DNA from 3 places in the Lysinibacillus sp. UBA5990 genome. Region 2 is predicted to be linked to each of the others. Evidence: riboswitches for the same ligand, from Rfam matches in the RefSeq annotation. Region 2 holds a riboswitch; each other region holds the start of a gene.

Region 1 (10,477 bases), on a different contig from region 2:
AGCAATACGGTTAACAGAAATCACTTATATGTCACAGGGCTTGCGAATAAAAGGACTTTTAGCAGAGCCGAAGACTGAGGGTACATATGATGGCTTTTTATATTTAAGAGGGGGTATGCAAAGCATAGGTATGGTAAGACCCTCACGTATTGCCCAATTTGCCGCTCAAGGCTTTATCGTCTTTGCACCATATTATCGTGGGAATAGAGGTGGTGAAGGTAAAGATGAATTTGCAGGGGCAGACCGTTATGATGCTGTTTATGCTGTCGATGTACTGAAGCAATTTTGCAATGATAATATACATGTTTTTGGCTTTTCGCGTGGTGGTATCATGGCTCTGTGGACAGCAATTTTACGAAGGGATATTACTTCTGTTGTTACATGGGCTGGGGTTTCTGATGCAACGGCCACTTACTGGGAACGGACTGATATGCGACGGATGATGAAACGCGTTATTGGAGGAACACCAAACCGTTTACCGGAGGCCTATGATGCTCGTACACCTTTGTTCGAAGTAGAACATATAACAGCTCCAGTGTTAATTATTCATGGCTATCAGGATGAGAATGTGGATATAGAGCATGCTAGACAATTGGCATTTTTCTTAGAGGATGCAAATAAAACATACGAAACATGGTTTGACCTTCATTATGCACATCAATACCCGCCAGCTAAAAATCGTGAAACCGTACGTGCTCTTTGTGAATGGATGAAGCAGCACTAGAAAATGAAAAAATTAAAGCCCCTACCTTAAATAGCTATCATCCGGAGATGAATATGTATTCTAAAGGAAGGGGCACTTTATTATTTCATATAAGTTTCCAAGAAATGTTGAATCGTTTCCCAATAGAGCTCGCCAGCTACGCTTTCTGCCTCACCATGACCAGCACCTTTAACAAGTAATTTTTGCTTCGGACCATTTGCTGCCTCATATACGTCATTCAACATGGTTGAAGGGACAAAAGTATCGTTGTCTCCATGAATAAATAGCATGGGGGTTTTCGATTTTGCTACTTGATCAACAGCACTAGCTTCGCCTAGAGTATAGCCTGCTTTTAGTTTAGTCACGACTGAAGAGAATTGCATAATTGGGAATGAAGGCAAGTGAAAGATTGCTTGTAATTGATAGGAAAATTCATCCCATACGGAAGAATAACCGCAATCCTCAATGATTGCCTTTACATTTGAGGGCAAATCCTCGCCTGAAGCCATCATCACAGTGGCGCCTCCCATCGAAACCCCAAATAGAACGATATCAGCATCTTCATTCACGTTTACAATGTTGTCAATCCACGAAACAACATCAAAACGATCATGCCATCCCATGCCGATATAATCACCTTCACTCTGACCATGTCCTCTTGCATCAGGAATGAGCACATGATAGCCCATATCGTAAAATTGTTTAGCATACTTAGTCATTTGTGTACCATCACTTGAATAGCCATGGAAGATAATTGCCCATTTGTCCGTGGGCTGGCTGTTTTGGATAGCGTATGCATGCAGATTAAGAGAATCAAAGGATTGAATTGACTTCTCCTCATAATGCTTGTTAAACCATTGCTCACGTTCCTCTTTCTCTTTAGCCTCATTTGAATTGCTATCGATTAAATTATGGGGGGCATCTAGAACAGCTGTCTTATCAGTATCCGGATTTAATGCCAAATTATAAAAGTAGTTGCCTGCAAAAAAACCAGCACCAATAAATAATGCCAATAATATAGTAATGATTGTTACTAGTAATTTGTATTTTCTTTTCATATGTATCTCCCTAAATTAGCTTCATTTATATTTTTTGGGAAAGAAAAAGAGAACGAATCATATCGTTCCCTTTTCTTGTTCTAGTCGTTATTTTAATGGACCACCAAGTGTAGTGATGGCTTCAGAAACGTTTGCAAATTTCTTAAAGTTTTCATTAAATAAGCCTGCAAGTTCAGCAGCTTTTGCATCGTATGCAGCTTTATCTGCCCATGCTTCACGAGGATTTAACACTTGTGAAGGTACACCTTCAACGGCTGTTGGGATGTGTAAACCAAACACAGCATCTTGTGTCGTTTCAACATTTGTTAATTTACCATCGATAGCTGCGCGTACCATTGTACGTGTATAAGAAAGTTTCATACGGCTACCAGTACCATATTCGCCACCAGTCCAACCAGTGTTCACTAGGAATACTTGTGCGCCATGTTCGTCAATTTTTTGACCTAACATTTCTGCATAAACTGTTGCAGGAAGTGGAAGGAATGGAGAACCGAAGCAAGTAGAGAATACTGGTTCTGGCTCTGTTACACCACGTTCAGTTCCTGCAAGTTTTGAAGTGAAACCACTTAAGAAGTGATACATAGCTTGCTCTTTTGTTAATTTACTGATAGGAGGCAATACGCCAAACGCATCAGCTGTTAGGAAGATGATTGTTTTTGGATGACCTGCTACAGATGGATCAACAATGTTTTCGATGTATTGAATCGGATAAGCTACACGTGTATTTTCTGTTAATGAACCATCATCATAATCACAAATACGAGTTTCTGGATCAACAGCTACGTTTTCTAAAACAGAGCCGAAGCGGATTGCATTGTAGATTTCTGGTTCTTTTTCAGCAGAAAGGTTGATTGTTTTTGCATAGCAACCACCTTCAATATTGAATACACCATTTTCAGACCAGCCGTGTTCATCGTCACCGATAAGCTTACGGTCTGGATCAGCGGATAATGTTGTTTTACCAGTACCAGATAGACCGAAGAATAATGCTACGTCGCCAGCTTCACCAACGTTTGCTGAACAGTGCATAGAAAGGATACCTTGTTGTGGTAATAAGTAGTTCATAATACCGAAAATAGATTTTTTCATTTCACCAGCATATTCAGTACCACCAATTAAGATAATTTTCTTTTCAAGTGATACAATGATGAATGTTTCAGAAGCAGTACCGTCAACCGCAGGATCTGCTTTAAAGTTAGGAGCTGAGATGACAGTGAAGTCTGCAACATGCGAAGCTAATTCGTCTTTAGTTGGACGGATAAATAATTGATGAGCGAAAAGGTTGTGCCAAGCGTATTCATTAATAACCTGGATGCTTAATTGTGAATCTTTGTCAGCACCAGCAAAGCCTTTGAATACAAATAATTCATCTTGTTCTTTTAAATATTTTATTACTTTTACATACAGGTTATCGAACACTTCAGAGGAAATTGGTTGATTGACTTTACCCCAGTCAATTTGATCTTTTGTGCTTTCTTCTTCTACTGTATATTTATCTTTAGGTGAACGACCAGTGTATTTGCCAGTTTCTGCACGAACTGCGCCATCTACTGTTAACATTGCCTCACCACGAGAAGTAGCTTTTTCTGCTAATTGTGGTACTGAAAGTTGAACGTTAATGTTACCGCCGCTTAATAATTCCTTCAGTTCGTTTGCAATTTCTACTGAATTCATCGATTAAATACCATCCTTTTTTATAGTATTCCCTTGATTTAGAGGGATTTTTTCTTAATTTCAAAAATAGTATAACACAATTGGTTAAATAATCTATACTAATTAAGAAATTATTTTAGAGTTTTTATTACTTTTCAATAAACTGACAAAAAATAATGTTTTTCGAGTAGAAAACATTCAATGCTACAGTAAATTGTCTAAAATTTGAGCCACACATATGTTACCACAAGATGCTAGGTATGTTGTAGGGATTAATTTTCTTCTGTTTACATCATCACCCAAGAATGAAAATTTTTATGGTGATTATTTGTTCCTTCCTTACTATACAGTAATACATAAGAAAATATTTGACAACGTTCTACCTTTTCAGTAACATGAAAATTGAACGGATACTCTTATCCCGAGCTGGTGGAGGGTCAGGCCCTGTGAAACCCGGCAACCTGCATGAATTATTTCACGACATGCGTTGGTGCCAACCTGATGCAAGGGAAAATCCCTTGAACGATAAGAGTGAAAGGTAACGAAGTCATTATTCCTTTCCTCATGTATAGTAACGTGAGTAAAGGATTTTTTTATTGTTAAAAATCAATGTAAAGGTAAGTATATGTAGTTCTTTCCTTATTATAATGACGGATCTTTCGAAATCCTCGTGTTAAAAGTAGCAGTTATTTTTTCACGTAAAGTGAAATGACAACAACAGCGGCTTGAGAGTTCAATCCTTAGGAGCGGACTTGACATGGGTAATGAGTACCGTATTCAAATACTTTTTGTAAGAGTAATAGGAGGAAAACTAAATGACAAAACGTCGACTGTTTACATCAGAAAGTGTAACAGAAGGGCATCCAGATAAAATTTGTGACCAGATTTCGGATGCCATTTTAGATGCTATTTTAGCAGAAGATCCAAATGCACGTGTAGCGTGTGAGACAACCGTAACAACAGGATTAGTATTAGTAGCGGGAGAAATTACTACTTCTACTTATGTAGATATCAAAGGTATTGTACGTGATACTGTGGCAGAAATCGGATATACACGTGGAAAATATGGCTTTGATGCTGAAAACTTAGCGGTACTTGTAGCAATTGGTGAGCAATCTCCAGATATTGCTCAAGGTGTTGACCAAGCTTTAGAGGCTCGTGAGGGTTCTATGACAGATGCAGATATTGAAGCAATTGGTGCAGGGGACCAAGGCTTAATGTTTGGCTATGCATGTAATGAAACACCTGAGCTAATGCCATTACCAATTAGCTTAGCTCATAAGTTAGCACGTCGTTTAACTGAAGTTCGTAAATCTGGTGAGCTAGCTTACTTACGCCCCGATGGTAAAACACAAGTAACAATTGAGTACGATGACAATAACGTACCTGTACGTGTCGATACAATTGTTATTTCAACACAGCATGATGAAGAAGCAACACTTGAACAAATTCAGGCTGATCTAAAACAACTTGTGATTGCTCCTGTGGTGCCAAGCGAATTATTAGATACAAACACAAAATACTTTATCAATCCGACTGGCCGTTTCGTCATTGGTGGGCCAAAAGGAGATGCTGGTTTAACGGGCCGTAAGATAATTGTTGATACATACGGTGGCTATGCACGACACGGTGGCGGTGCATTCTCAGGTAAGGATGCAACAAAAGTTGACCGTTCAGCTGCCTATGCGGCACGTTATGTAGCTAAAAATATTGTAGCAGCTGGTTTAGCAGAACGCGCTGAAGTACAACTGGCTTATGCAATTGGCGTGGCACAGCCTGTTTCCATTGCTGTTGATACATTTGGTACAGGAAAAGTGAAGGAAAGCGAAATCGTAGAATGGGTTCGTGAGCTATTTGATTTACGCCCAGCAGGTATTATTAAAATGCTTGATCTTCGTCGTCCAATTTATAAACAAACTGCAGCCTATGGTCACTTTGGTCGTACAGATTTAAATGTACCATGGGAACAAACTGATAAAGCTGACGCATTACGCGTAAAAGCACGTCTGTAAACTATTGTGCTAAAGTGCTGAAGTCGTTAGAAAATTATTCTAATGTATTATGAACAAAAGGGGCTTTTCTGCCCCTTTTGTTTTTTTGCAAAAATGCCTCGCCTTTATTCCTTGAAAATTGTCATGGAAAGCGGGGGATTTTTTATAATGGATCAATTTCTTTATAAGCTTTTATTTTTGTAGAGATTTATAATACTGACCTTTTTCTGCGTATTCACGTACGATACGTTCCATATCCTCTTTATCTTCAGCGTTTAATTCTCGGACAACTTTCGCTGGACGACCTAATGCTAAGCTATTTGGAGGTATGACTTTACCAGGAGGCACGAGACTTCCGGCTCCAATAAATGCACCCTCTCCAATCTCTGCTCCGTCTAAAATAATGGAGCCCATACCGATTAAGGCATTTTTTCGAATGGTACAGCTATGTAAAGTTACTTGGTGGCCTACTGTTACCTCATCTTCAATAATGAGTGGAAACCTAGGACTTTGATGTAAGCAGCAAAGATCTTGGATACTTACCCGTTTACCAATAATTGTTGGGGAAACATCGCCGCGGATCACGGTATTAAACCAAATAGTTGTTTCAGCTCCAATTGTTACGTCTCCAGTAACAGTTGCGTAATCGGCAATAAAAACAGATGGATCGATCTTTGGTGTTTTATCTTTAAATGGATAAATCATGAGAATCGCCTCTTTTCTTTCTGTAGATATAGTATTATCGTATCAAATACGCAACTTTAAGGAAATATAAAATTAAAATGTGCTGTTATTTCGATATAATCAAAGTGTAATTATTTTTTAGGAGGACTATGTGAATGTGGAAATGGGAAGCTGATGGACAAGCAAAGGCTGTGATTGCTATTCTTCATGGTGCTTATGAAAACCACCGTTGGTATGCATGGCTTATAGAAAAATTAAGAATGGAAGGCTTCCACATAGTCATGGGGGATCTACCGAATCATGGCATCAATGCAAGATTTGCGCGTGTCCATGACGAGGACTTCAAATTGTACAATAAATATACAAGAAATCTCATTGAGAATGCCTTTTCATATAATTTACCAACCTTTGTAATAGGGCATGGACTAGGCGCTACTTTAGTTCTTCATACCATGCAAAAGAAAAAGTATGAGTGTGCAGGTATTATTTTGACATCACCCTGGCTGCATTTGAAGCTTTTACCAGGTAAATTATCAAATGCTTTAACGAGTTTGAGTGCATTAACAGCAAATGTTAAATTGACTCATGACCTGACATTTGAGACATTAACACGCAGTGTTGAGGGTAGAGAGGAAATGAAGGATGATATACCATTTATGTCTGTTGTTTCAGTAAAATGGTATCGCGAGCTTCAACAGATGATGAAAAATTTAGTTATGCTACCTAAGCATGAATTTCCTAATATGCCTATGTTAATTATGACAGCTGAAAAAGATAAAATTACGGAAACTCGACAAATGCGCAATTGGCTTCATGAACAAGAGCTAACGGAGTTTCAATTTAAAGAATGGGCAAATTGTTATCATAATTTATTTCATGAAGTAGAGCGTGAAGAGATTTTTATGTATATTCGAGATTTTATCAATAATGCTCTTAGACGGATTGGATATATAATAAAATAGTTTTGAGAACTTCCAAATAATAGGATACTTACTTTATTATTGTTACTTGAATATAATGTTGTAATTTTCTGAAAAGTGTAATAATATAGTGACTTAAAGTAAGGTAATTCAAATTGGAGGGGTAAGATGGATGTAGTTGTTGGTAAATTGAATGACATATTATGGGGACCTTGGTTTATTTATGGTATCTTGTTGATTGGGCTTTTTTTCTCAATCATTACAAGATTCCTGCAAGTAAGGCTTATTAAAGATATGTTTGTGTTAATGTTTAAAGGGGAGAAATCAGAAAAGGGGATTTCCTCCTTCCAAGCAATGTCTATCGCACTATCAGGTCGTGTAGGTACAGGGAATATTGCTGGTACTGCAACAGCTATTGGGATGGGTGGACCTGGTGCTGTCTTTTGGATGTGGGCAATTGCTTTTATTGGTGCGGCTACCGCATATGTAGAGTCAACATTAGCGCAAATTTATAAAGAAGAGAAAGATACTGAATATCGTGGTGGACCGGCCTATTACATAGAAAAAGGGATGGGTCAAAAATGGTTTGCAGTGATTTTCGCTGTAGCTGCTTTGATTGCTATGTTAATACTTATGCCTGGAGTGCAATCTAATGCCATTGCGGGAGCTGTTGAAAACGCTTTCGGTATTGAAACTTGGATTACAGGACTAATTATTGTTGTTTTACTTGGTGCTATCATTATTGGAGGCGTTAAATCGATTGCCAACGCTGCACAGGTAATTGTACCGTTCATGGCAATAGCCTATATTATTATGGCTATTATTATAATCGCTATGAATATTTCAGAGGTACCGTCTGTCTTCGCTTTAATTTTCTCAAGTGCATTTGGGGCACAAGAAATATTTGGAGGTATTATTGGCTCCGCAATTGCTTGGGGTGTGAAACGAGGAATCTATTCAAATGAGGCTGGTCAAGGGACTGGGGCGCATCCTGCTGCCGCAGCAGAAGTATCCCACCCTGCTAAACAAGGGATTGTCCAAGCAGCGTCTGTATACATTGATACATTATTAATTTGTTCAGCTACAGCCTTTATGATTTTATTTACAGGTATGTATAATGTACAAGATGAAAAGGCAGCCGAAGGAACAGATCCATTTATCCATGTTGGGGAATTCAATAAAGGTGGCTTAACGGGTGATGAGCAAATGACATTTGCTAAAAGTATTCAGGAAGGTGCTGCGTATACGCAATATGCAGTTGAATCATCCTTACCTGGACTTGGTGCACCGTTTGTAGCTATCGCACTATTCTTCTTTGCCTTTACAACAATTATGGCTTATTACTATATCGCTGAAACAAATGTGGCGTATTTATTTAGAGGTAGTACCGAAAAGGTCTTCATCTGGATTGCGAAAATAGCGATTTTAGTTGCAGCATTCTATGGTACAATCCGTACGTCTGGACTTGCTTGGGCAATGGGGGATGTAGGCCTTGGTCTGATGGTATGGATTAACGTTCTAGCCATTTTAATTATTATGAAACCGGCTATTGTTGCTTTAAAAGATTACGAGAAACAGAAAAAAGAAGGAAAAGACCCTGTCTTTGATCCTCGTAAACTAGGCATTAAAGGTGCAGATTTTTGGATAGACTATAATGAAAAACGTAAAAATAAATAGGTAAAGAGAAAGGCTAACTAATAGTTCCTACTATACTATTAGTTAGCCTTTTAAATTGTCTATAAATTAGGATAATCCTTCATCTTTTCTAGCGCAATGACGAATGGAGGATCATTTTGCTGATTGAGAAATTCGTATTTTAAAACATGGATATATTTTTGTGGAAGTTGGCTGACTAAGCCTATTACAGTATCTCGCTCTTCTTTGCCACCAGGGTGACCGTGATAAATAACAAGAATGATTAACCCGCCAACCTTTAAAAGCTTAAGTAAGTCTTCAATAGCTTGAATCGTTGTAGTAGGCTTGGTAATAATATCATGATTGCCACCCGGCAAATAGCCGAGATTAAAGATGGCTGCGGCTACTGGCTTGTGTACGAAATTGGCTACTTCTTCATGCCCTTTATTTAAAACAAGGGCGCGATGTTCTAAACCATGGTCTAGTAGACGATGTAGTGTTGCGTCCACTGCTTCTTTTTGTACATCAAAAGCATAAACTTGTCCTTCATCTCCGACTAGCTGTGCTAAAAACAGCGTATCGTGGCCATTTCCGGCAGTGGCATCAACAACTGTATCTCCTTCTTCCACACTATCTTTTAATAGCTGTTGAGCATATTGTAAAACTCGTTGTAGTTTCATTTAGCAACCTCAGCCTTATAAAATTTCCCCTGCCAACTACCACGGCGTTCCAATTCGGCATCGATGCCATTTAATACTTCCCATTTATTAACGCTCCACATTGGACCAATCATTAAATCTATAGGTCCATCACCTGTAATGCGATGAATGACCATATCAGGTGGTAAAATTTCTAGCTGATCAGCGACTAGTTTTGTATAAACATCCTGATCTAAAAACTCAAGCATCCCTTTTTCATATTGCTTCACCATGGGTGTCCCTTTTAATAAATGAAGTAAGTGGATTTTAATACCTTGGACATCTAACTTTGCCACTTCTCGTGCAGTTTCCATCATCATGTCATAATCTTCAAGTGGTAGACCATTTATAATATGTGAGCAAACACGAATACCATGCTTCCGAAGTTTTTCAACGCCCTCCACATAGGTTGCATAATCATGTGCACGATTAATGAGATTGGCAGTTTTTTCATGAACGGTTTGAAGACCAAGCTCAATCCATAAATACGTACGCTCGTTTAATTCTGCTAAATATTCTACAACATCATCTGGTAAACAATCAGGTCGAGTAGCGATAGAAAGACCTATAACTCCTTCCTGCGCTAAAGCAGCTTCGAATTTTTCCTTTAAAACTGGGAGCGGAGCATGTGTATTCGTATAGGCCTGAAAATAGGCCATATACTTGCCGTCTTTCCATTTTTGGTGCATTTTGTCTCGGATTTCAGCGAATTGAACATCAATCGGATCAACCTTGTTGCCTGCAAAATCACCTGAGCCTGCAGCGCTGCAAAATGTACAGCCGCCAAAGGCAACCGTACCATCACGGTTTGGACAATCAAAGCCAGCATCTAATGCTACTTTAAATACTTTATGACCAAATTGATCGCGTAAGTAGCGATTCCATGTATAGTATCTTTTCCCTTCAGAAGGAAAAGGAAATTTTATTTCTGTCATTTATTTCACTCCTCTAACGCCTTATTTTATCATGAGCAACTCGTTCCGTCATGGGGTAAGGATTTATCATGAAAGATGATGCTCTAATTTTCGCTTGTATCTAGTTAATTATAGCTATTTATAGCATTTAATAAATTGTAAAAAGGGTAAAATTATTTTCCTTGTACTTTTAAGTATTTCAGCATAAACTAGCTATTTAG
Region 2 (10,477 bases):
GCTCCTGTATTTAGTATTTCGATTTGACCATTTACTTCAACCTCCGCACCGAAGCCTGTGTCATCATCATATGTTAATTCTACGATAACATCCTCTGGGCGAATGCTTTTATAATACGCTTGAGATAAACAAATAGCGTTAATAATATCTTGTTCGTTAATTATTTGTGCCATTGGGCTTCCTCTTTGCGTTTTTTATCTTTAAAGATATTCATAATTTTTACGACTAGCATCACAATAACGGCAATTGCAGCTACGTTAATGAGCAATCCTAAAATATTTCCAAGTAAACCCATACCGCTAAATAAGCTACCGAATAATAAACCTGCAAGTCCCCCAAGCATTAACCCTTTCATAAGGCCACCCGAGAAAAAACCACCTTTTTTAGTTGTATCAGCTTTATTTGTTGAGTTTGTGTTGTTTTTATTTGTTGTAGCATTTTTTTGATCTTTAGAAGTGTCCTGAGACTTCTGGATATTTGAGCTATTGTTATTATTTGAGAAGCCCTTTTTACCTGATTTATAGGACTTAGCCTCTGCTGTTGGTGTATCAGAGATGAATAATGTTGCACCAACTGTGGAAAATATCAGTGTCGCTGCAAATAGAGCGGCAAGAATTTTTTTCATTACTTACATTCCTCCAATATAATTTTTGGTTTGGTCATAAACTAGTTCTTATATAGTAATATTACATGAACTTTATTAAAAAATAAAACCAATACCTTCTATAAATGAGCAATATCAAAAAATTTGAACAAATAGTGACAGATGAAGTATTTGAGAAAATTATACAATAGAAAGGGGTGAAACGATGCTAGTCACATTAATAATCTTCATCTCCATATTTTTATTGCTGTATCTGACAGAAAAAAGGCGTTTCCTCAACGCCGTAGCTCTTGGTTTGATAGGGGTATATTTAATCAGAGTGTTCATTATACATTATCCATTATTACTGCCAAATGATCAGGGAATCATTTCAGAAATGGGGATTTTTATTATGCTAGGAAGCTTTCCTAGTATCATGTTTATTTTATCTATAGCCATGTTTTTCAATAGTAAGGTTTTGTTAGAGAAGGAAGGACGTAAAGTAAGGAATTTAATGTTAGCTATTATGGGGCTTAGTTTTGTTATTATGATGATATGGTATGTATTCGTCATTTTTATTCAGATTGAAAATGTGCTTTGGCATATTCTTTACTTCTATGCGTTTTTAATTTTTGGCTATACAATGTTTTTATACACAAGTGTCCTAGCATACGCTGTATTGTATCATTTCACACCTATACGCTATGAACCAAATTATATAATAGCCTTAGGATCAGGATTAATTGGCGATAGAGTTCCACCACTTTTAGCAAGTCGCTTAAATGAAGCGGTAAAGCAATACAAAAAGTACGGGGAAAGATCGTTTATCCTTGTCTCAGGTGGTCAAGGGACTAATGAAAAGGTATCAGAGGCCAAGGCTATGAAAACATATTTATTAGATGTCCATGATATTCCCGCTAATAAAATTCTAATGGAAGATCAGTCGACCAACACAGAAGAAAATATGATTTTTACGAAAAGCATAATGGATCAACATGCTCAAGGAGAAAAATATCGTTCCATATTTGTGACAAATAATTTTCACGTATTTCGCGCAAGTCTCTATGCAAAAAAAGCAAAACTAGATGCAGAAGGGGTTGGCTCAAAAACTGCCTTTTACTATGTTCCTAATGCATTTACAAGAGAATTTATAGGCTTATTAGAAATGTATAAATGGGCCCATATTACAGTTTTTTTAATTATTACGCTATTCATAGGCTTACTGTTGCGAGCATATGTGTAACCAAAATCCAACTGTCTTCCATATAATAATGGCAAGGCAGTTTTTTACATAATGTGCAAGGGAGGAAAACAATGTACGAGCAAATTTTAGCTAAGCGCAATAAGGAACGCATTCATTCCCTACAAGAAATTATACAAACAAAAAATACATGGTTTGCTCAAAATATAAAATTGCTAACATTCACGGAAGTTAACTTAACAGCCTTGCAAAAAATACTGTATCAAGTAGTGCGAGGGTTATTAAAAGATCAGCAACAGCGACATTTGCAAATTGTCCATTCAGATCAAACTCAATCTGTGCAGGACAATGTATTAACGCTGTTAGCAGAGTATGATGATGTGTTGCGTGATGCTATTCCACAACCAATCTATATACTCATTTGGCAAATTTCATCCCTCGAAAGGTTAACCTGCAGAGTAGCAGTGGTAGATGATGTACTTGATGTAGTTGAATGGTATTTCTGCCATCAGGATAATCAAGTCAAGATTTTAGATGAAGAAGACTTAGATCATGAGGTAATGATTGATTTATATAAAGAGGCGGTTGAGGATCAGGACACGGATGCACAATATCAGCTAGGGGAGTATTACAATGCTAAGGAAGGAAATTGTTTTCAACCTGAAAAATCATTAAAATGGTTCGAATTAGCCGCAGCCCAAGGAAATGCAGATGCTCAATATGTGCTAGGTAATTTTTATTTTGAGGGAGTCGGTGTTGAGGAGAATTACACGCAGGCTTTTTCTTTATATGAAAAGGCTGCGTTACAAGGGCATGCCGATGCTGCCAATAATTTAGCGGATATGTATTTTAATGGAGAGGGTGTGCCACTGGATTTTACTCTAGCAAGAAAATGGTTTGATTTTGCAGCTAGTAAGAATGTGGCAGAGGCTATGTTTACGCTAGGAATTATTTTTGAGCAAGGATTAGGAGTCGAAAAAGATACAAATGCAGCTTTTAATAGGTATAAAAAGTCTGCCGAAGCAGGATATGTGGAAGCGCAATATCGTCTAGGGGGTATTTATCTAGAGGGGCGTCTTGATCAAGCAAAAGATATAAATCGAGGTTTATTTTGGTATGAAAGAGCAGCAGAGCAATTTCATATCGATGCCTTTTATGATTTAGGTTTTATTTGGAGTAAAGGCTTAACAGGCATTCGAAATATTGAAAAGGGTATTCATTGGTTTAAACAGGCTGCTCTGCAAGGGGATGCAGATGCGAAGCTACAACTTGGTCATATATATAATAAAGGTGAGGGAGTCGCCAGAAATCTGAAGGAAGCTATTAAGTGGTATGGACTTGCAGCAGATGCTGGCATAGAAGAAGCCGCAAAAATAGTAGAGGAACTTAAGGGATTGTAAATTTTATATTAAAATTTTGTAGATCATTAAGATTATTTATATGATCTCGCTTAATGATCCTTTTGTATTGTGTTAGGGTTTATTTATGAGTATTTATGATTATTCGGAATAAGGGTATAAAATATTAATATAGTGAAATTTAATGATGATCGATGGAAAAATAGAAAAAAGATAAAAAAATAAGCATAATTAAACAAACAAAGGAAACAAAAGGCTACCAATAATATTGTGGTAGCTTTTTTTAAATGATATTCAGACAATGTAACAGTAAGGACTTTATATACATATTATGTTAAAATATGGTATTAATAAAATTGACAGTAATTTTTAAAATGTTTAAGGTAAATGAGTAATTTTGAAATGAATCATACATAAATAAATCGACTGTAGTCAATGTATAAAGAAGATCTGTTCGTTGAGTGCAATTCACCTTTTATTCATGATAGAACATTGTGACTGCTTTTGGAGGAAGAAGTGTGACAAATGAAATAGCTGAAGCAAATGGGATCATAGTAATGTGGTAAGCCTATTAATCGGTATTTTTTGTTGTATCAATCAATATGCTAAAAGGTATTTGTTGTTTCTCAGCCTGATAAAGTAAACGGAACGAAAGAGGGAAGATAAGTGATTTTTCAAAAACAGAGTAAGATGAAGGCGTTGGATTTACAGCAATATACGGTGAAAATGGACCTGTCTAATCGCCAATTAATGGTGAAACAAATTGAAATGCTGAATGTAACGAAGGAGGACTTACAATATTTAAAAGCATTCCAACCGTATGTTATGGACAATGTTGATCACATCGTAAACCGTTTTTACAATATGATCGGTACCGAACAACATTTGGTAAATATTATTAGTCATCATAGTTCTGTAGAAAAGCTTAAAGTAACGTTACGGCAGCATATTATTGAAATGTTTAACGGAACGATTGATGAGGTGTTTTACCAAAGGCGTGTGAAAATTGCAAAGGTGCACGTTCATATTGGGCTTAGAACACAATGGTATATTTGCGCGTTTCAAGATTTATCTCTCTCATTTATAGACTTGGTTGAACAGCATATCGATCATCCACGAGATCAGTTTAATACAATAAGAGCCATTTCTAAAATTTGCAATTTCGAGCAGCAACTTGTTTTAGAGGCATATGAAAATACAGTTGAACAGCATAATGAAAACATGGAACAAGAAAAGGAAGCAATTGAACGACAAATTGTACAATCCTCGGAATTGCTTGCAACCATTTCACAGGAAACCAATAGTTCATTTTGCAGACTAAGCGAGCAGTCTGGGGAAATTGAACAATTGGCAAAGAGATCACTAGAAGTGTCTACTCTGGCTGAAAACCAAGCATTGGATGGACGTGAATGTTTAAAGAGACAATCACAAAATATGCATAATATTATTCAATCTCTTCATGATATAGAAGAGAATATTGAACAATTATCTGATATGTCGAAGGAAATGGAAACGATTATGAGTGTCGTTACCAATATTGCCAATCAGACCAATTTGTTGGCCTTAAATGCCGCTATAGAAGCAGCCCGTGCCGGAGAAGCAGGGAAGGGATTTAGTGTAGTAGCTGATGAAGTACGTAAATTATCCATTCAAACAAAGGAATCTGTCACCGCTGTTGCATTATTGTTGCAAAAAACGAGTGAACGCACAGGAAAATTAGAGCAATCTCTCATTCATATCCAAGATGAGGTGGCATCTGGTGAGGATAATATGTTACACACGGAAGGACAATTTACAAATATAGTAGGGGCAATGACAGAAGCAAAAGATCAAAATGATTGCATGGCGACGAAAATACAAGCAATCGCAGGTATATTAAGTGGGCTGGGTACTTCTTTTACTGAAGTAACGAACTCAGCAGAAAAATTAGCTAGCTTTGCCCAAAATTTAAAAAGCTAGATCACTAGTAGCTATATTAAACACTATAGTACTCATTATAATGTGTGTTTAGTAAGCATAATTTTTAGAGTTAGAGTTATCTCACGGTCGAGATAGCTCTATTTTTGCTAAATTTGTAAAGGGTTTAACGTAATTTTCAATGAAAATAAGTTTATACTGTAGACAGAACTAAAAATAGGGGCGGTTTACTATGAAAACAGTTGTTGTATTAGGTGGCGGTATTACTGGGTTATGCACAATGCATTATCTACAGCGTCAAGTGAAGGAAAAAAATTTAGATGTTCAGCTAGTGCTCGTAGAAAAAAATACATATTTAGGTGGCAAATTATGCTCAGCCTATGAACAAGGTTTTATTATGGAAACTGGTGCTGACTCTATTGTAGCTCGCCATAAAGGTGTAATGGAGCTAGTGCAAGAGCTAGACTTTGAAGATCATCTCGTTTACAACGAAACAGGTATATCCTATATTTATACAAATAACGAGTTGCACGCCATTCCAGCGGATTCTACTTTCGGTATACCTATGAGTGTGGCATCTCTTGAGGAAAGCACACTTATCTCTGATCAGGCCAAACAAGAAGCTTTAAAAGATTTAACGTTACCCAATGCAGGTTTTACAAAAGAAAGCTCGATAGGGGAATTTTTAACTTATTATCTTGGCGAAGAGCTAGTAGAAAATCAAATTGCACCTGTTCTAGCAGGTGTCTATTCTGGTGATTTACATCAACTTTCTATTGCCTCCACTTTACCGTATTTAATTGACTATAAAAATGACTATGGAAGTATCATAAAAGGTTTTGATGCGAATCGTGAGCAATTTGTTAAAGCTGCTAATAAAAAATTTATTTCATTTCAAAATGGATTATCCTCTTTAATTGAGCGATTAGAACAGACATTAACAGAGGTAGATATCATTAAAGGGGTAGCCACAAATCATGTCCAAAAAATGGGGAACCAATATTTGCTTTCCCTAGCAAATGGACAAAACATTGAGGCAGATTATGTTGTTCTAGCGCTACCGAATGAAGCGGTTCAAAGTATATTGCAGGATGACTCCTTAACACATTATTTTGATCAGTTTACTACAGCATCAGCCATTACTATTTATCTAGGCTTTGATGTGCCTGATGCAAACTTACCTGCGGATGGAACAGGCTATATTGTATCGCATAATTCTGATGTCACTTGTAATGCAGCAACTTGGACGAGTCGCAAGTGGAAGCATACATCGAAAAACAATCAGCTACTTGTTCGCCTATTCTATAAGAGTATTAATCCGGCGTATGAGCAGTTACGTAAAATGAATGACGACGAATTGGCAGCCGTCGCATTAGAAGATGTTCGCAAAAGCCTAGGAATTGATGAAAAGCCAACCGTTGTGAATGTCACAAAGTGGATTGATCAAATGCCTAAATATGACTTAGCTCACCGGGAAGCGCTGCAAGGCTTACTATTAGAGCTGAATGAAAACTATCCGAATTTATCGATAGCGGGTTGCTCTTATTTTGGAGTAGGTATCGGCGCTTGCATTCAAAATGGGAAAAAAATTGGTGAAGAGCTTGCGGAAGAACTATCCAACTTCTAAGTTTTTAAACGAAAAATTTCTTTGTTATGTGAAATAGTCTTGACTCATTCGTCTGTAAACGATATGATTCTTTTAATTATTTAAAAAATTCATACTTAATAATTCTTATCAAGAGAAGCAGAGGGACTGGCCCATTGAAGCTTCAGCAACCAACTTTTTGTCAGGTGCTAAATCCAGAAGACCGTTGAGTCGAAGATGAGAAGGAACAATAATGATGAGTCGTTAAAGCCTTCTTTTTATATAAAAGAAGGCTTTTTATTATACAGAAATAGAGGAAGAGAGGCTAGTTTTATGGGATTGCTTGAAAGATTAAAAACACATGTATTGACGGCAGACGGTGCAATAGGCACAGTGTTGTATGGCTATGGATTGGAGTATTGTCATGAGGAAATGAATGTTCAGAGACCTGAATTAATTGAAAAGATTCATAGAGAATATATCGCAGCTGGTGCTGATATTATTCAAACGAATACGTACGGTGCCAATGCCATTAAATTAGCTCGCTATGGATTAGAATCAAGTGTCCAACAATTTAATGAAGCAGCTATTACTATTGCCAAGCGAGCTGCAGCAGATGGCAGTCAATTTGTTTTAGGAACAATTGGTGGAATTCGTGGCATTCGTAAAAGCGATGCAACTTTAGATGACATATTAGCGACCGTTGAAGAACAGGCGAGTGTGTTACTTGCAGGAAATCCTGATGGCCTTTTACTCGAAACTTATTATGATTTTGAAGAATTAACAGCGACTTTAAAAATGCTACGCACCAAAACTAATATACCGATAATTGCTCAAGTATCTATGCATGAGCCTGGTGTTCTACAAAATGGTATGTCTTTAAATCATGCGCTACATGAGTTAGAGATTCTTGGTGCAGATATTGTTGGTGTCAATTGCCGTCTAGGTCCATATCATACGATTCAAGCGTTTGAGGGTGTAGAACTTCCGGAAAAGGCATTTATGTCAGCCTATCCAAATGCTTCGCTATTAGATTTAGAGGACGGGCGTGTTGTTTATGAGTCGGAGGCTGATTATTTTGGTCGCGCTGCTGTTGAACTGCGTGATCAGGGTGTTCGCCTAATTGGGGGTTGTTGTGGTACGACACCAAAGCATATTGCAGCTGCAAAGAAGTATTTAGAAGAGCTATCACCAGTTAGTGAAAAGCATGCGAAGCCTGCAAAGATTGAGATTGTTCGTGATGCCGAGCCAGCTAAATTTGAACCACTTCATGAAAAAGTAAAGCGTGAACGCTCGGTCATCGTAGAGTTGGATACACCTAGACACTTAGAAATAGAAGGATTTCTTGAAGGGGCCAAACAACTATATGAGGCAGGTGCCGATGTAGTTATGATGGCAGACAATTCATTGGCATCTCCACGTATTAGCAATATTGCAATGGGGGCCTTATTGAAGAGTAATAATGGCGTACGCCCCTTGACACATATTACCTGTCGAGATCGTAATTTAATTGGTCTGCAATCGCATTTAATGGGGTTAAATGCCTTAGGAATTCATGATGTGCTAGCTGTTACGGGTGACCCAACGAAAGTTGGAGATTTTCCTGGTGCCACTAGCGTATACGATGTCTCCTCTATGGAGCTTATCCAACTAATTAAGCAATTAAATGAAGGGATCTCTTTCTCAGGGAAACCACTACGGAAAAAGGCAAATTTCTCTGTGGCTGCTGCATTTAACCCAAATGTTCGTGTTTTAGATCGTGCTGTGGCACGCTTAGAAAAAAAGATTGAGCATGGGGCAGACTATTTCATTTCACAGCCTGTTTATACAAAGGAAAAAATTATAGAAATATATGAAGCAACGAAGCATTTACAAGCACCGATTTATCTTGGTATTATGCCCGTTACGAGTTATAAAAGTGCAGAGTTTTTACATCATGAGGTGCCAGGCATAAAATTATCTGAAGACGCTTTATCAAGGATGAAAGCATGTGGTGAAGATAAGGAACGCGCCACACTTGAGGGCATTGCAATTGCCAAGGAATTAGTAGAAGTGGCTGCGCAATATTTCAACGGCATTTACCTTATTACACCATTTTTACGCTACGATGTGACATTAGAATTAATGAAATATATAGAGCAATTGGATGAACAGAAAAAAGGGGTAAGTATAAATGGCTAAGCACTTAATTGAAGAACAACTTGATAAACGAATACTAATTCTTGATGGCGCAATGGGAACAATGCTGCAAAATGAAAATTTATCAGCAGATGATTTTGGAGGGGAGGACCTAGATGGTTGTAATGAAAATCTAGTGCTTACTAGACCTGATGTCATTGAGAAAATTCATCATAAGTATTTAGAGGCAGGGGCAGATATTATTTGTACAAATACATTTGGTGGAACACCTCTTGTATTAAATGAATATAATCTAGGTGCAAAAGCGGAAGAAATTAATAAACGTGCAGTCGAAATTGCTCGCCAAGCGGTTGATAATTATACGACTTCAGATTGGCCCCGCTTTGTTGCAGGCGCAATGGGCCCAACAACTAAGACGTTGTCAGTAACAGGCGGTATTACATTTGATGAATTAGAAGAGAATTTCTTTGTGCAGGCAAAGGCATTGATTGAAGCAGGGGCTGATGTGCTATTGCTAGAGACAAGTCAGGATATGTTAAATGTAAAAGCAGGTACCCTTGGGGTAACTCGTGCTTTCGAGGTCACTGGTAAAGAGCTACCAGTTATGATTTCTGGAACAATTGAGCCCATGGGTACTACTCTTGCAGGACAAACTATTGATGCTTTTTATATTTCCATCGAGCATATTCAACCATTGTCAGTGGGCTTAAACTGTGCGACGGGACCTGAATTTATGACGGATCATATCCGTTCATTAGCAGACCTGTCAACGGGGTATATTAGCTGTTATCCGAATGCAGGCCTACCTGATGAAGAAGGATGTTATCATGAGTCTCCAGAATCTTTATCGCAAAAATTAAAGGGATTTGCGGAAAAGGGTTGGCTCAATATTGTGGGTGGATGCTGTGGTACAACTCCAGCTCATATTACGGCTATTCGTGAAGTTTTAAAAGATGAAAAGCCTCGTCAGCTACCAAAAAAAACGCATGGTCACGCAGTATCAGGTATCGAGCCACTTTTATACGATGATACTATGCGTCCTTTATTTATTGGGGAAAGAACAAATGTTATTGGTTCTCGTAAATTCAAAAACTTAATTATTGATGGGAAATTTGAGGAAGCGGCTGAGATCGCAAGGGCGCAAGTAAAAAATGGTGCACATGTTATAGATATTTGCTTGGCGAACCCAGATCGTGATGAGTTAGCAGATATCCGTGGCTTTATGCAGGAGGTCGTGAAAAAAGTTAAGGTTCCACTTGTTATTGATTCCACAGACGAAAAGGTTATTGAAGAGGCACTCAAGTTTTCGCAAGGGAAGGCCATCATTAACTCTATTAATCTAGAAGATGGCGAAGAACGGTTTGATGCAGTATTGCCATTAGTGAAAAAGTACGGTGCCTCGTTAGTTGTGGGAACAATCGATGAAACAGGGATGGCAGTCGATCGTCATCGGAAGCTTGAAATTGCCGAACGTTCCTATCAATTACTAACAGAAAAATGGGGAATGCAACCTGAAGATATCATTTTTGACCCATTAATGTTCCCAGTAGGAACGGGGGATGAGCAATATATTGGTTCAGCACTTGAAACAATTGAAGGAATTCGTCTCATTAAAGAAAAAATGCCCTGTGCATTAACGGTGCTTGGAGTTAGTAATATTTCGTTTGGCTTACCACCGGTTGGACGCGAAGTTC
Region 3 (10,477 bases), on a different contig from region 2:
AAAGCATAGTAACAATTATTACAGTTTGGTAACGAAGCGGCAAAAAGAGTTTGTTTCCGCATTGTCAGGGTAATTATTTAGTAAGCCATACAAATTAGGAGGAATTGAACATGATGAATGAACAAAATCCAAAAATTGAAGTGGCCCATACAAGGGACGAAATGCTTCATATTCTAGAAAATATGCGAACAGAAGGTTTCCATAAAGAGGATATCCATATTATTGCGAAGGATTCCCAGCAGTTGGAGGATGTGAAATGGGATGATGATGTCCACACACATGAGGCTGGTAACTGGGTGGACCAATTTAAATCTTGGTTTACAGGTGATTCAGCTGTAACAGAAGGCTTAAAACGCTTTAATCTTTCCGAAGGGCAAATCGCTTACTATGCTCATCTTGTAGAGCAGGGTAGTATCGTACTATTTGCAGAACGGGATGATGATTATGATACCCTACAATCACAACACCCGGAAACAGCTGCTGAGCAGGAAGAGCGTTTAAGACAAGAGCGCATGAATGAGGCTGAGCAACTTAGAAGATTTTTATAAAGAGAAAAGGCTGAGACAAAAAGAAAAAATGCTAGACCAAAATACATTTGGTCTAGCATTTTTTTAATTTAGGAAAGAATATTTAAATCAGTGAGGTGGAGAAATTATTAATCATTTTCGCTATTTTCAAAATAATCGAGTTCTGTCCCAGCCTCTTTTAATGAATTACTTTTTCTGGAGCATCTTTTTTAATAAAGCGCAATACATGGAAATGCTCTAATTGGGCAAATAAATTACCAATCAAAATAAAGCTACCACCAATAACGAGTTTCACTGTCAATCCTTCACCGATGAACATCATCGCAAACATTGCTGCAAATATAGGTTCTAGGGAAAAAATAAGACCTGTATGTGTAGCAGAAGTATACTGTTGTGCAACAGTTTGACCAACGAAACAAAACGCACTACAAATGATTCCAAGGCCTAAAATAGCAATCCAAGATGTCGTATTATTTGGTAACGTAGGTGTTTCAAATAATAAAGTTAAGATCAGCGCATAAATGCCAGCGAAGCCTAGTTGGTAAATACCATATGAAATGGACTCCACATTCCGTGTAAATGAACTGTTTAAAAGTAAATAAATAGAATAGCATAGCGCAGCAATTGCTACTAACAAATCTCCTTTATGGAAGGAGAACGAACCTTGCGCCGTTAACACTGTAATACCAATCATGGTACAAATAATCGCAAAGCTGACAGCTCTGGAGGGTAATCTTTTATCAATAAAGCTACTGAAAATCGGCACTAATACAACCGTTAGGCTTAAAATGAAGCCTGCATTTGAAACTGAAGTGGACTGTAAGCCAAATAAGCTTAATGCGAACACAATAAATAATAAAAATCCTTGGATAGCTGCATATTTTAAAGTCTTACCATTTACCTTAATCATCCGTTTATAAAAAATAAGCCCTGCTACTAAAAATGCGATGATACAACGCAAAGCCACCACATTATAAACAGCCAATGTTTCAAGCCCCATGACCATAAAGGTATAAGATAGTCCCCAAAACATTGTGACAATAACCATTAATACATTTGCTTTTCCTTGGATACTCATTATGTTCACCTACCATCTGTGTACTAAAACAGTTTTTATACTAAAAATTACTATATATCTTGTGTTGAGATTAGTAAAACGAATGTTTATAATGATTAGGATTAAAAAAATTCATGTATGTAGAGGTAATGCTGATGAGCTTAGTGAAATATGAGATTTTAACAAAGGTAGCAGAGGTAGCAAGCTTTACAAAAGCAGCAGATGCACTAGGTCTAACTCAGTCTGCTGTCAGTCACGCTGTGTCAAGTTTAGAAAAAGAATTTGGATTTGCGCTCATACATCGAAGTAGAGTGGGTGTCACACTGACAAGTGAGGGGCAAACCATGCTAAGGGCGATGCGTCAGGTTTTAGACGCACAGGAATTATTGCAACAAGAGGCAGCACATATTCATGGAGTAACAAGAGGAAACGTGCGTATTGGCGTTATTTCAAGTATATCTTCTAATTGGATGCCAGAAATTATTAGGATTATGGATAATCAGTTTCCTGGAATTCAGGTGGAATTACGCGAGGGTGATTATTATGAAATTGAACAATGGCTACTTAGTGGAGAAATAGAGGCAGGATTTTTAAATGGTCAAAAATCTGAGCAATATCAATATACGGAATTACAACAAGATCCTTTATTATGTATCGTTTCAGATCAAAGCCCACTATTTAATAAGTCAGAGATAGATATTATTGATTTGGAAGATATGCCTTTTATTATGACATCCTATAAAGGGACAAATGATGTCAAAGTTTTGTTGGAACAATATCATGTGAAGCCAAATATTCGCTTTGAGCTTTCAGAGGAGGTCGGCATTGTTTCCATGATTTCTCATCAACTAGGGATTAGTATTTTACCCCAATTGGTCATTCAGAATTTGCCGCCTACATTAAGAGCAATTCCTCTGAAGCAAGGTGCCTACCGTACGATTGGAATTGCGATGAAGCATAATGCATCACCTGTAACGAAGAAATTTGCGGAAATTTTAAGTGCATGGCTGATGGAACAAAAAAATGCACTATGATGGAATCTATTGAAGCCTATCCTTGCATTACGGTAAAATAGTAGGTGTATATATTTTAGAAAATAGGTGAGTGGATGGGGACATTACAAGGTAAAACCGTACTCATTACAAGTGGGGGAACACTTGAAAAATGGGATCGTGTACGAGGGCATACGAATTTATCGAAAGGGACAATGGGCTGTTATTTAGCGGAGGCGGCACTCGCTGCTGGTGCTAATGTAGTATATATGCATGGTTATTTTGCACAGCTTCCAGTGAATCACAATCAAATGAAATTGATTAAATTTGAAGGTATTGAGGATTTAGGAGAAAAAGTTCGTCATGCTGTCCAACATGAACTTGTTGATATCGTTATTATGGCTGCGGCTGGCTCCGATTGGGTCATTGATAAAGTATATGATCAATCAGGGAACTTGATGGAGGAAGCGGGGAAAATGCCTTCCGATGAGCCACCTATTATTCATTTTAAAAAGGCGCCAAAAGTCTTAGGGCAAATTAAGGGCTGGCAGCCAAATGTAACGTTAGTAGGGTTTAAGCTAGAAGCGACCGATGACGAGGAGTTTTTATTAGCACGTGCACGACTGCGAATGGAAACAGCTCATGCTCAATTGATGGTGGCAAATAGCTCTCAATCTTTATATGGCGGGGACGAGCCCCATTGGATTGTACCTGCTGATGGACAGCCTATGAAAGTAATGGGCAAGCAAAAAACAGCCGAAGCTTTAATGATGTATTTACAACATCAATAAATATGAACTGTGTAGAGAAATAGTTCTACACAGTTTTTTCTTGTCTAAAAGTTAAGTATCATTTAATATTTACTTAACGGTCGGTAAAAAAGGAGGGTTATGATGGGGAATAAAGAACAAACTTTTCAAAAGATCATAGAAGTTGCTTATGTGATGTTTGCAGAAAAAGGGTTTGAAAAAACTAGCTTAGCCATGATAGCTGCAGAGGTTGGTATATCAAAACCAGCCATTTATTATTATTTTCAATCAAAGGATCAATTAATCGCCTACTTATTTGATGAACTGTATAAAGTAATTGAACAGGATGTCGCTGTGGATTATAAAGAGCTTTCTCCTGTTAATTTCAAGGAGGAATTACTCGAGCTGGGCTATAAGTCTATTGAGGCGCAGGGCAAGGATCCTTATTTTAATAAAATATTTAACCAATATGTACTTTTAGCAGCTCGCGATGAAAGCTATAAGAAACAATTAGTAGAGCTAGAAACAAGCTTTTTAACAAGCTTTGTTGAAGTCCTACAATGGGGCGTGCGGCTAGGAGTTCTAGAGGATACTCCCAATATAGAAGCAAAGGCACAGATGCTAGCCTTGGTCTATGATAATATCGGTAATTTCATGTTAACAGGTAACCAATTGAACTATAGAGCTATTTGGAAGGAGGCTGTACATAGCGTTATCCAAGGGGGCAAAGATGACAAAAAGAAATGATGATCGGCGCATTGAAGGTCTTGATTTTGCAAGAGCTCTCGCTATGCTTGGTATGTTTATTGTCAATTTTGGTGTCGTAACGGGTTCTACAACGAATGGTTCAACATGGTTGATTGCTTTACAAAATATGTTTGAGGGGCGTGCCTCGGCCGTATTTGTCATGCTAGCAGGAATAGGGACAGCTTTAATGACTCGTCACGCTAGAGAGACTAAGGACCCAATGCTTCTTCGCGAGAATCGACTTACTTTGTGGAAGAGGTCATTTTTGTTATTCGTGATAGGGATAGTACTATATGCGGTCGGTTGGACAGGAGATATATTACATTATTATGGCGTGTATATGTTTGTTGCCGCATGTTTGATTGCCCAATCTAAGAAATGGATGATGTTCATAATCGGTGTCATCCTCATCCTTTCACAATGGCTTCAAATTCAATTTAATTACCTTGCTGGTTGGCATCCAACATATATATTACTAGAGTATCTGGATTTTTGGACACCAGCAGGATTTATAAGAAATTTGATGTTTAATGGCTATCACCCACTATTCCCCTGGGTTTGTTTCTTTCTGATGGGCATGTTAATCGGCACATTTGATTTAACAAATCGTACATTAAGAAAAATCCTATTTGTGACTGGTTTATTGCTAGTCATAATGACGGAGACTTTTTCAACGATATTTATTAAGATGACAACGATCCATTTATTAGATGTAGAGAGTGCATTGTATTTATTTGATACGGGACCGATTCCCCCGAATATGATGTATGTTCTATCTAATTCGGCTTCAGCTATTGTCCTTATCGTAGGCTCCATCTATCTTGTTGAGACATCTAAAAATAAAGTGATTGAAGCTTTGATCTTAACGGGACAAATGTCTTTAACGCATTATGTTGGCCATGTTTTTATTGGGATTGGAATATTAATTGTTTGCCAAAAGTTGGAGAATCAAACGCTTGCTTTTTCCATGCTATACGCCTGCTGTTACTTTTTAGGATGTGTGTTTGTTTCTGTATGGTGGAGAGCTAAACATCGTCGAGGTCCTCTTGAATTCATGATGAGGAAATGGAGTTCGTAATAAATTAATGGATAGCCATCTATTTCTCACTGATTAGGCATAAAATACTTTAGATATAGATAGTTTTCTAATCAAAAATAATCATTACAAAGTATTCAGCTAGGTTTTCTAATATTTTATATTGACAATCGTATAACAGAATTATAGAATTATTTTCAAGAAACGCAGTACTCTTATCAAGATAGGTGGAGGGACTTGGCCCAATGAAGCCACGGCAACCGAAAAATAGGTGCCAATTCCAACAGATGTATCTGAGAGATAGGAGGGGCTATCAATCAGCTTGATGCATTGGCCTCTTTTGTACAACAAGGATGATAAAGAAGGGGTGTATCGTATGGCTCAGTCGGCAAAGGTAGAAGATAAGAAATTAGAGGCTATTGCAAAGGCCATTCAAAATCTTGAATTTGGTGAAGTGCATATTACGATTCAGGATGGTGTAATTGTTCAAATTAATAGGCTTGAAAAGCAGAGATTTCCTCAGAAGAAATAAATGATCATTTCAGTTGAACGATGTGAAAAGGCCACCAATAAGCATGATTTCCGTTGCTTACAAGTGGCCCTTTTTTTATGGCATTAGCTATAAAAGCTTTTTGGAATCTGACCGATATGACGGCGATGATAGAGAAGCGGTTCCTTTTGAGTATTAGTAATATCTAGCACTTGCCCAATAAAAATAGTGTGATCACCTGCATCTATTTGCTGAAATGATTTACATTGTAAAATAGCTGCTGTATCATGTAAAATCGGTAGCCCTAAAGAAGAAGTAGACCATTTTGCTTGAGCAAAGCGATCCGGGACTTTACTTGCAAATAATGTACATAAATGCTCTTGATCACTCGCTAACATATTAACAGCGAATTTTTCCGCACTCATAAAGTAAGGATAGAGCTGAGATTTTTTATCGAGTGACCATAAAATAAGTAGTGGGTCAATGGAAACAGATGCAAAAGAATTGACTGTTAAGCCAATAGGATTCGTTTCATGACATGCTGTAACAACCGTTACACCTGTAGGATAGTTACCTAATGCCAATTTAAAAGCAGCTACATGATCTGTCATTCAAATCACCTCTTTATAGTTAGTAATAAATTAGTTAACGGAGTTAGTAGGTAAATTGCACTTTTTTTCATACCATATAGTAACTCCTTTTCTTAAGTAAATATTAAATCAATTACACATCCAGGTAAAGCTAATGGGGGAAAGAAAGGGGAATTGCCATGACTTTATATTTTGATCATCTGGTACATCAAGTAGAATTACCGGAAAATATAAAGGTTTTCTTCAATAAACGAAATGTCCATACAGTGAACGGTGGTCAACACACGATGTGGGGGACTTACAATACGCTAAGCTATTTTGGCTTAAGCTATATTGAACAAATCGCTATTTATGATCGTGATTTATTTGAGCAAGCGGCCCTGTACCCATATTCCCTACATTATACGTTTAAACGTGATCATGAGCGCCAAGGATTTTCACGAATTGCCTTGCGCACTAAAAATATTGAAGACGAGGGTCAACGATTGCGTGCATTGGGCTATGAAGTATATGGTCCGGATGCTTGTAGCCGCACAAGACCAGACGGCACGATAATTGAATGGAAGCTATTGCATTTTGGCATGTCTGGCCTTTCAGTGGATTTTCCATTCTTAATTGAATGGGCAGATGACGATGAGGAACGTTTGGCTCAATTAAAGGCTAGTGGCGCGATCGATGAAAAACAAGCCATTACAATGGAATCCATCCAGTTTTTTGTCAAGGATGTGGAGGAAACGGTGCAGCTTTGGCAGAAGGTATTACAATTACCCGATTTTGAGCAGCATGAGCAGTTTATATCTCTACAGCTACCGAATATGCGCTTGGATTTTTATGAGGAGGCGGCAGCATCTAGCATGACGCTTGGGCATTTAAAAGAAGGGCCAATCGGTGTAACACTGAAAGATCCACACCGAACAAAGGAAACATTAGTTTGCCCAGGTGCTTTTTATTGGATTAATAGATAAATTAAAAATCCACTTCAATTGTTGAAGTGGATTTTTATGTGCAAACATGTAAAAAAGCGGATTGAGCTATTTTCAAATACTTCATCCACTTACTATTTTGTAGCTTATAATTTTACAACATTTGATGCTTGCGGGCCGCGATTGCCTTCCACAACATCAAATGAAACCTTTTGACCTTCTTCAAGTGTACGGAAGCCTTCCTCCTGGATGCCCGTAAAATGTACAAATACATCTTCTCCATCATCACATTCAATAAAGCCATAACCCTTTTCATTATTGAACCACTTTACGATCCCATGTTGCATAAGCATTCGCCTCCAATGCGCTTGAATGTAAAATAAAGTTAATAAAGTCGTGCTATCAATGATAAAATGTGAAAAAATTGCATTTTCTCTTAGAACATACATGAATTGAACAAAAATGTCAATTGATTGTCGGAATGCTAGCATATCTGACTTTCTTTTTTTTCACAATTAAGACTATAATGGAAATGACCAACATAGAAAGTAGGATGCCAAATGACAACGAAAAATCAACCATTATCAGATTTAGAAATCGCGAGTCAAGCAGTGATCAAACCTATTACGGAAATTGCCAATGCTGCAGGTATTCCAGAGGATGCACTTGAGCAGTATGGCCGCTACAAAGCGAAGATTGACCCATTAAAAATTACAGCTCAAGGTGAGGACGCAAAGGTTGTATTAGTGTCAGCTATTAGTCCAACCCCAGCAGGTGAAGGGAAGTCGACTGTGACTGTAGGACTAGCTGATGCCCTTCATCAATTAAATAAGAAAGTGATGGTAGCTTTACGTGAACCATCTCTTGGTCCAGTAATGGGCGTAAAAGGTGGCGCAACAGGCGGAGGCTATGCACAGGTAGTACCAATGGAGGATATTAACTTACACTTCACTGGTGACCTTCATGCGATAACAACAGCCAATAATGCTTTATCCGCATTTATTGATAATCATATCCACCAAGGGAATGTCTTAAACATTGATCCACGACGTATTATTTGGAAACGTGTAATGGACTTGAATGATCGTTCATTACGGAAAGTGATTGTAGGATTAGGAGGGCCTGTTCAAGGCATGCCACGTGAAGACGGCTTTGATATTACGGTTGCCTCCGAAATTATGGCAGTGTTCTGTTTAGCAACAAGCATTGAGGATTTACGCGAGCGCATCGCTAGCATTGTAATTGGCTACACATTTGAGCGTGAGCCTGTTTTTGTGCGTGATTTACAGGTAGAGGGTGCCTTAACATTATTATTGAAGGATGCCTTTAAGCCAAACTTAGTACAAACATTAGAAGGGACACCAGCTATTATACATGGTGGTCCATTTGCTAATATTGCCCATGGCTGTAATTCTATTATGGCGACACAAACTGCTCGTAAGCTAGCTGATATTGTGGTGACAGAAGCGGGCTTCGGGTCTGATTTAGGTGCCGAAAAGTTCATGAACATTAAAGCTCGTAAAGCGGGCTTCAAGCCAAGTGCCGTTGTCATCGTAGCAACGATTCGTGCATTAAAAATGCATGGTGGTGTTCCAAAAACATCACTTGTAGGTGAAAATGTGGAAGCCCTACTCCAAGGAATTGAAAATTTAGCTAAACACGTCGACACGGTACGTACATTTGGTGTTGAACCGATTATTGCATTAAATCGTTTCATTACAGACACAGAAGCAGAGCTAGAAGCAGTTCTGAACTGGTGCCAAGAAAATCATGTACGTATAGCCCGAACAAATGTCTGGGAAGAGGGCGGTAAAGGTGGAGTAGCCTTAGCTGAACAAGTACTAGCTGTGTTGGAAGAAGAAAACAACTTCTCACCATTATATGATGTAACAGAGTCCATTGAAGAAAAAGTACGTACTATTGTACAAAAGGTATATGGTGGGAAAGATGTCCAATTCACTGACCAAGCTAAAAAACAAATGGCTCAAATCGAAAAATTTGGCTGGGATTCTCTGCCGATTTGCATGGCAAAAACGCAATACTCTTTATCCGATCAACCAAGTTTACTTGGACGTCCAGAAGGCTTCACGGTCACAATTCGTGAGGTGATTCCAAAGCTTGGTGCTGGTTTCTTAGTTTGTCTGACAGGCGATATTATGACAATGCCAGGACTACCAAAAGCTCCTGCAGCCTTACGCATGAATGTCGATAATGACGGACATGCGGTCGGATTGTTCTAATAAATGTTGAAAAGCTGCCCTTTAAAAAAGGTGCAGCTTTTTTTAGTTATTGGCTGATAAAAGTCTAGTCATTTTAACATATCCTTCCTTAAATTCCGCTAAAAAGTATTCTGATATCTTCCTTCTATACTTGATAACCTGTCTTAGCATTCATCATCGCCATTTTTTTTAGAAAATTTACGATTCTAGTTGAAAAACTAGGATTTTTTTTCATGCGATTAAAAACTCGAGAAGCTTCCTTATATAAATGTGTTTGGTATTTTTTATCAATAGTTCTCTGTTATTGGAAGGAAAAAGCGGATTTTTACAAAGAGAAGCAATTGTCAAATGAATTTTTATTTAAAAAATACATTGAATTTTCTTTTTCTTTTAAATATAATTTACTTAATTCTAATTCGGAACACTGTTCCGATTATAGGAACACGGAGGGATGAAGTCTTGAAAATCGCAACAGATATTGGCGGTACTTTTACCGACCTAGTTTATACAGATGAGAAAGGAAATCTTCATTTTGACAAGGGGCATACGACACCAGGGCATTTTGAGGATGGTATATTAAACGTATTAGGACGACATGTAACAGAGGATTCTCTCATTGAATCATTTATTCATGGTTCTACGGTAATTATTAATACATTAACAGAGAGAAAAGGTGGCGTAGTTGGATTAATTACAACAAAAGGCTTCCGTGATATTTTAGAAATTGCACGTGGTAACCGACCAGACTTATATAATTTTAAATATAAAAAGCCAGAGCCATTTGTAGAGCGTTATTTACGACAAGAAATCGATGAACGCATTGATTTTAAAGGAAATATTATGAAAGCGCTTAATAGGGACGAGGTTGGAGAGATTGTCCGTCAATTTAAGGAATCAGGTGTAGAGGCAATTGCCATTTCGTTGATTCATGGCTATAAAAACCCTATTCACGAGCAGCAATTAAAAGAAGAAATATTAAAAATTTGGCCTGAGGTGTATATTACACTTTCGAGCGAAACCATTAAGGAATATCGCGAATATGAAAGAACAAATACAACGGTTTTAAATTCATATGTGAAGCCCATTGCTCACGCTTATTTAAAAAGCTTAAAAGAAAAATTAAGTACAGTTGGTATTACGGATCATT

Evidence for each region. Region 2 has a riboswitch for S-adenosylmethionine ahead of B3D94_RS12150 (bifunctional homocysteine S-methyltransferase/methylenetetrahydrofolate reductase). Riboswitches for the same ligand answer to the same signal wherever they lie in the genome.
Region 1: it holds a riboswitch for S-adenosylmethionine, as region 2 does, so the genes downstream of both, metK (methionine adenosyltransferase) here and B3D94_RS12150 (bifunctional homocysteine S-methyltransferase/methylenetetrahydrofolate reductase) in region 2, are expected to answer to the same signal.
Region 3: it holds a riboswitch for S-adenosylmethionine, as region 2 does, so the genes downstream of both, B3D94_RS16095 (YezD family protein) here and B3D94_RS12150 (bifunctional homocysteine S-methyltransferase/methylenetetrahydrofolate reductase) in region 2, are expected to answer to the same signal.

The regions. Positions count from the first base shown of each region.
Region 1 covers NZ_DJAY01000011.1:34,344-44,820, forward strand. Annotated here, with positions in the region: gene B3D94_RS07690 (alpha/beta hydrolase family protein) at 1-724, shown strand, start outside; gene B3D94_RS07695 (alpha/beta hydrolase) at 805-1,761, opposite strand; gene pckA (phosphoenolpyruvate carboxykinase (ATP)) at 1,849-3,435, opposite strand; SAM riboswitch class I at 3,828-3,946, shown strand; gene metK (methionine adenosyltransferase) at 4,230-5,426, shown strand; gene B3D94_RS07710 (gamma carbonic anhydrase family protein) at 5,598-6,110, opposite strand; gene B3D94_RS07715 (alpha/beta hydrolase) at 6,245-7,051, shown strand; gene B3D94_RS07720 (alanine/glycine:cation symporter family protein) at 7,178-8,686, shown strand; gene B3D94_RS07725 (tRNA (mnm(5)s(2)U34)-methyltransferase) at 8,746-9,324, opposite strand; gene B3D94_RS07730 (TIGR01212 family radical SAM protein) at 9,321-10,277, opposite strand.
Region 2 covers NZ_DJAY01000014.1:29,886-40,362, reverse strand. Annotated here, with positions in the region: gene B3D94_RS12180 (DUF2653 family protein) at 1-173, opposite strand, end outside; gene B3D94_RS12175 (hypothetical protein) at 161-625, opposite strand; gene B3D94_RS12170 (YdcF family protein) at 810-1,826, shown strand; gene B3D94_RS12165 (SEL1-like repeat protein) at 1,898-3,184, shown strand; gene B3D94_RS12160 (globin-coupled sensor protein) at 3,809-5,101, shown strand; gene B3D94_RS12155 (protoporphyrinogen oxidase) at 5,292-6,686, shown strand; SAM riboswitch class I at 6,789-6,888, shown strand; gene B3D94_RS12150 (bifunctional homocysteine S-methyltransferase/methylenetetrahydrofolate reductase) at 6,978-8,825, shown strand; gene metH (methionine synthase) at 8,818-10,477, shown strand, end outside.
Region 3 covers NZ_DJAY01000015.1:738,942-749,418, forward strand. Annotated here, with positions in the region: gene B3D94_RS16065 (general stress protein) at 111-548, shown strand; gene B3D94_RS16070 (DMT family transporter) at 706-1,605, opposite strand; gene B3D94_RS16075 (LysR family transcriptional regulator) at 1,740-2,618, shown strand; gene B3D94_RS16080 (phosphopantothenoylcysteine decarboxylase) at 2,693-3,367, shown strand; gene B3D94_RS16085 (TetR/AcrR family transcriptional regulator) at 3,467-4,072, shown strand; gene B3D94_RS16090 (DUF418 domain-containing protein) at 4,056-5,150, shown strand; SAM riboswitch class I at 5,321-5,415, shown strand; gene B3D94_RS16095 (YezD family protein) at 5,485-5,640, shown strand; gene B3D94_RS16100 (flavin reductase family protein) at 5,724-6,209, opposite strand; gene B3D94_RS16105 (VOC family protein) at 6,368-7,153, shown strand; gene B3D94_RS16110 (cold-shock protein) at 7,258-7,458, opposite strand; gene B3D94_RS16115 (formate--tetrahydrofolate ligase) at 7,672-9,351, shown strand; gene B3D94_RS16120 (hydantoinase/oxoprolinase family protein) at 9,790-10,477, shown strand, end outside.